2 regions of the Rhizobium sp. 42MFCr.1 genome follow, and region 1 is predicted to be linked to the other one. Evidence: predicted binding sites of a transcription regulator. Region 1 holds the regulator's gene; the other holds the start of a gene.

Region 1 (3,030 bases):
AGTTACCGTGACGCCATTTTGTGCATCGCAGTATCAACTTTTGGGCACTTCTGCGATGACCCCTGCGCATAGCAGAAGCTGATGATTATCCTTAGCTTTTCCGGCTTCCGATTTTCCTTCAGATTTCAATCGATTATTCTTGCTTGGAAGCCCGTTAGCTTTCATTCTGGTTGTACGGGCGGCTGTTTTTGGGCGCAATGCATGCCGGGGTTGAGGCCATTGGAGGTGAGGGAAGCCACACCCGGCGCGGACGCGTTTGGGCGCGCGCCACAGCCTTCTTTTCTCGTGCCACGAGTTCCTGCGGAACCTCCGCTAACTTTCCGGACGCAATCCTTCGTGCCGTGGCCGACACGGATAAGGACTGCGTCGGATCGTTGTACCGTGTGGCTTCGTCTCGCCGTGGCAACGGAGATAGAGCATGGGCGGTTCTTCCTGGTTTCGTCCGTCTTCGCTGGGGCGGGCGCGATCCTCTGGTTCGTGCTTGGAAGTGCCCCGGCCGAGCTCCGGATGTCGTTTGCGGCGACGCTTGCCCTCGTCGCCGGTTTACGCGATCTGGTCAAGAAGGCCGCCGCACGAACATCCCTTGCTGCAGGTCGCCGCAGTAACGCCCGTCGTTTTCATCATATGCTTCTTTGGTGGCATCCTGCTGACCGCGATGATCGGCGGCTTCTCGACCGCGCTTTTCGCCGTCGAGCACTTCCACCGGCTCAACGCTTATGGTCTGCCGGCAAATCTCATGGCCATGCCGGTGGTCTCTTTCGTGGTGATGCCGATGGGCATGCTCGCTATGCTGCTGACACCTTTGGGCCTCGACGTCATTCCATGGAAAATTGCCGGTTTCGGGCTCGACATCGTGATCGCCATTGCCCAGATGGTCTCGACCTGGGCGGCAATATCGATATCGGCAGATTGCCGGGTTGGTATTTTCCTGTGGCGGTAGCAGGGTTCCTCTTACTTGCCCTTCTGCGCTCCAAGATCCGCTACCTCGGCGCTGGCATTGCGGCGCTGGCAACAGTGCTTGTTGTGGTTGCGCCGAGCGAACCGCCGCCCGACATGGTCATTGCCGAAGACGGCAATCTCGTCGCGATTGTGAGAGGACAAGTCCTTGCACCGAACCGGCCGCATCCGCCTGACTTCATTTTCGACCAATGGCGAATGGCGCTCGCCGCGGAGCGAGATCAACCACCGCAATTGTTGGAGGGTGTCAACGCTATCAGGCGGCGGGACATTCAAGGCAGATCGGAAAGGTTATCTGCCGTGGAATTGCGCAATGCCCGCGATGCGTTACGTCAGGCTGCGACGAGCGCTGAGAACCGATTTGTATGCCTGAAAGGCGTCTGGTGCACAGCCACGCACGATAGCGGCTACGTCGTGACGATCGTCGAAAATCCCGCTTACTTCGGCGCTGCCTGCGATACGGCCGATATCGTCGTGACACCCGCTCGCCTCCGCACGACGCGGTGCCGGTCGGGCGCACTTTTGTTCACCGGCGAAAACTTGCGTCGCTTTGGTGCCGCTGAGGTAAGGATCGACGATCAAGGTAGCCCCGTCGTCACGACGGCCTATACGAGGCTCGACCGCCCTTGGATCCGCCATCGGGCGTATAATTAGCGAAGCGGCACCTTTGACGGCGAGCCGCTTGCCTTCAATGATAGCGGCGAATGAGGCCGACAAGCTTGCCCTGGACCTTGACACGGTCAGGCCCGAAAATGCGCGTCTCGTAAGCCGGGTTTGCCGCCTCAAGTGCGATGGAGGCGCCTTTCCGGCGGAAGCGCTTGAGCGTCGCTTCCTCATCATCGACAAGCGCAACAACGATGTCGCCGGCATTGGCGGTGCTGCCGTTGCGGATGATTACCGTGTCGCCATCAAAGATGCCGGCCTCGATCATCGAGTCGCCCTTGACCTCAAGCGCATAGTGCTCGCCTGGGCCAAGCATGTCCGCCGGAACCGTGATGTCATGGGTATTGTTCTGAATTGCCGAAATCGGTACGCCGGCAGCAATCCGTCCCATGACCGGTACAGAGGCAGGACCGCCGTTGTCAGCCTGCGGCGCTGGCTTCGGCGCCACAACTGGCTGTGGTTTGCCGAGGCTGCCTTCGATAACGCTCGGCGAAAAACCGCGGCGGGGCTGCAGGCTCGGGTTATATGCCTCGGGCAGTTTGATGACTTCCAGAGCGCGGGCTCGATTCGGCAGTCGGCGAATGAAGCCCCGTTCCTCCAGCGCGGTAATCAGCCGGTGGATGCCTGACTTCGACGCGAGGTCCAAGGCATCCTTCATTTCATCAAAAGAAGGGGGGACACCGGACTCCTTCATTCGCTCGTGAATGAAGAGAAGAAGCTCCTGTTGCTTGCGCGTCAGCATCGAAGTTGAACCCCAGAGTCGTGAAACAAAGACAGAACAGACACTATATGTTCCATATGTGTTCCGCAAGTACCTAAATTTTCGTAAAACTTGCCTGCAACTTGCTGAGTTTTTGCGTCTCATTTGACCGAAAGCGTAGAAGGGGGTTGCATTGTCCTGTTGCCCGGCGCACATCTTCGCAAATTCCGGAGAAGTTGCCATGAGCGAAGCGCATCCGCTGGACCACATCGTGCTGCCGGTTCCAAATATCAGGCTCTCGCGCGAGCGTCTCGGAAAGCTGGGATTCACCGTCGCGCCCGACGCCCGGCACCCGTTTGGGACCGAGAATGCCTGCATATTCTTCGCCGACGAAACTTATCTGGAGCCTCTCGGGGTCGCCAATGCCGAACTGCATGAAGCTTCGGCGCAGAAAGGCAATGTCTTCACCGCGCGGGACCGTGCCTTTCGATTCCGATGTGGAGACGATGGGCTGTCTGCCGTGGTCTTTGCGACGGCGGATGCCGATCGCGACCATGCCCGGTTTCTGTCCGAAAAGATCAATGGCGGCGAGATGCTGCAGTTCGAGCGGCCGATGAAGATGCCCGATGGCTCGGAGGTGACGGCTGCATTTAAGCTCGCCTTTGCAGTTGACCTGCGCGCTCCAGATTTCTTTTTCTTCACATGCCAAC
Region 2 (3,030 bases), on a different contig from region 1:
TCGACGGCCGGAACGGGCACCTCGAGCTGCAGCATCAGGATGTCGCCCTCCTTCATCGCGTCGATCGCGACGTCGGCATCGGCCGGCGTCATCGTGCCGTTTGCGCCAGGCACAACGGCAATCATGTTCTCGCCGTCACCGCCGACGAGGATCAGTGCGGTTCCGGTCGGCTCGTCGACCTGCTTGACGGTTTCAAGTCCAGTGCCGGCGTCCTTCAAGAGAGCAACCGCCGGCTCCGCAAAGGCGTCGCGGCCGACGGCTCCCGCCATGTGAACGGTTCGGCCGGCGCGTCGCGCCGCAAGTGCCTGATTGGCGCCCTTGCCGCCTGCTGCCGTTGAGAAGCCGTTGCCGGCAACCGTTTCGCCGGGCTTCGGCAAGCGCGCGGTGGTGGCGATGAGGTCCATGTTGATGGAGCCGAAGACTGTGATCATGAGTGTCCCGTCCAATGCTTTTCTTGAGCGCGACACTGCCTGAAGGGCTTACTCGTCGTCAACCACTCTGAGCTTCAGAAGCCCGCTGCGGCTGTCGACGGATTTTGGCGCGCCATCACCGTCCCGCGCCGCGGCCTTGCTGTTGTCGCCGCCCTCGAACTCCAGAGCTTCGATTTTCGCGCCGCGCTTGGTGAGCTTATCGGTGGAGGTGAGGATCTGGTCGACATCTCTTTGCGTCATGGAAAAATGGCTCTGCAGCTTGCGAACACGCTCGTCGAGACGGCCGAGATCGTCCATCAGGTTCGCGACTTCGCCCTGGATGACGTGTGCCTGGGCCCGCATCCGCTGATCTTTCAGGACTGCCTGAATAACCTGGATGGAGAGCATCAGCAGCGAAGGCGACACGATGACGATGCGCGACCGGTGCGCCTTCTGCACGATCGCTTCGAAATTCTCGTGGATCTCCGCGAAGATCGATTCCGACGGCACGAACATGAAGGCCGTGTCCTGCGTCTCGCCCTGGATCAGATATTTCTCGGAGATATCGCGGATGTGCGTTTCCATGTCGCGGCGGAACTGCTGCGAGGCGACCTTGGCTCCGTCAGGTCCGCCGGCGTCCCGGATCGCGTTCCAGGCTTCAAGCGGGAACTTCGCGTCGACCACAAGCGGTGGTGCGCCGTTGGGCATGCGAATGGTGCAGTCCGGGCGCGAGCCATTGGAAAGCGTCTGTTGGAAGGCATAGGCCCCCATCGGAAGGCCGTCGGCGACAATCGTCTCCATGCGCGATTGGCCGAAAGCGCCGCGTGTCTGCTTGTTGGAGAGGATCGCCTGCAAACCGACGACATCTTTCGCCAGTGTCTGGATGTTGTTCTGGGCGGCATCGATGACGGCGAGACGCTCCTGCAGCCGCTGCAGGTTCTCGTGCGTCGATTTGGTCTGCTCGCTGATCGTCGAACTGACGCGCTGCGACATACCATCGAGACGCTGGTTGATCGCCTGGTTCAGCTCGGACTGCCTCGAGCCGAACACTTCGGCCATTGTCGACATGCGCCCGTGCATTTCCGCCTGGATTTTCAGAAGTTCGGCCATTCGAGCATCCGTCTCGGCGGCACGGAGGCTCGCTACCTCGGCCTGCTCGCGCCGCACCTGCCCGCTGCGGACGAGAAGGAGGATCAGCAACAAGACCAGAGCCGCGATCGCGCCTCCGGCGAGCGCCAGCGTGGCAGGACTGATACGGGAAAGGGCGAGGAGAAACGACTCAGAGCTGGTGTTCATTTCGCCACCATAACAAACTCGTGTGGGATGGCTAGATCAAAACGTGAACAACTCGCAAGCCTTCCCAAAGGATTGGCTCGTAGAGGGAACAAACGACAGTTGACAAATCACAAGTTCATTTAACCTTTGCTCAACCATATTGCGTAAAAGGTCAGGTCAAATTCCCTTTTGCATCAATTACAAAGCAGAGAGATCATGACCAGCCAGCAGTCCGACAGCACGCTCAAGCAACGCCTCGATTTCATCGAGCTGGACGACGGAGCCCGCGCGGCGCTGCGTGAGATGCGCCCGGCAATCTCGGAGTTGCTCGGCGGCGCTCTCGACAAGTTTTACGCGAAGCTGGCAAGGACGTCTGAGGTCGCAAGTTTCTTTGCCGATAAAGCGCATATGGGACATGCCAAGAAGCGCCAGGAAGACCACTGGGCCAATCTGGCTGGCGGCAACTTCGACGAAACCTACGTCAAAGGCGTGGTCACGGTGGGCAAGACCCATGCCCGTATTGGCCTCGAGCCTCGCTGGTATATCGGTGGCTACGCGCTGCTGATGAGCGAACTCGTGAAGGGCCTGATGGCCAAGCAGTGGCCCTCCATGTTCGCCAGGCAACAGGGCAAGGTGCTGGCCGAGAAGCTTTCAGCGGTCATCAAGGCCGCGATGCTCGATATGGACTATTCGATCTCGGTCTATCTGGAAGCGCTCGAAGAGAAGCGACGCAAGCTGGAAGAAGAGCGCGTAAAGGCCGAGCAGGATCAGGCCGTTGCGCTCGATCATCTTCGCCGCGGTCTGGAGGCGCTGTCGAACGGCGATCTCGAGGCCACGCTGCCGCCAGATCTCCCCGGTAATTTCAAAGCCATGGCCGACGACTATAACCGCGCCGTCGCCGCTCTTCGCGCGTCCTTTGGCTCGGTGCGGGCAACCTCGGGCGAGATCCTGAGGGGTACGGACGTGATCGCCAAGGCCTCCGATGACCTTGCTTTGCGGACGGCCCAGCAGGCAGCTGGCGTCGAGGAAAGCTCGGCGGCGCTGCAACAGCTTTCGGTCAGTGTCGGACAGACTGCCGCAAACGCCGAAAAGGCATCCGGTGCGGTCCGTGAGACGCAGCAGAAGGCCAAGAACTCCGGCGAACTCGTCACCAGCGCCGTTTCCGCGATGGCCGGCATCGAAAAATCCTCGACCGAGATCGCCAAGATCATCGGCGTCATCGACGAGATTGCTTTCCAGACGAACCTGCTGGCGTTGAACGCCGGCGTGGAGGCTGCGCGTGCCGGCGAAGCGGGCAAGGGCTTTGCCGTCGTGGCGCAAGAGGTCCGCCAACTGGCGCAGCGCA

The links. Region 1 encodes LexA, which represses DNA repair genes until DNA is damaged. Its sites were predicted from a motif close to TGTTCNNNNTGTGTTCNG; they were not measured.
Region 2: the regulator LexA is predicted to act here: its motif matches at 1,739-1,756, upstream of C934_RS0116290 (DNA recombination protein RmuC).

What each region holds. Positions count from the first base shown of each region.
Region 1 is NZ_KB897844.1:49,941-52,970, reverse strand. Features, by position in the region: gene C934_RS33290 (ComEC/Rec2 family competence protein) at 584-940, shown strand; gene C934_RS33285 (hypothetical protein) at 931-1,611, shown strand; gene lexA (transcriptional repressor LexA) at 1,646-2,362, opposite strand; gene C934_RS0122295 (VOC family protein) at 2,562-3,030, shown strand, end outside.
Region 2 is NZ_KB897832.1:106,768-109,797, reverse strand. Features, by position in the region: gene C934_RS0116295 (ribokinase) at 1-431, opposite strand, end outside; gene C934_RS0116290 (DNA recombination protein RmuC) at 480-1,706, opposite strand; gene C934_RS0116285 (globin-coupled sensor protein) at 1,902-3,030, shown strand, end outside.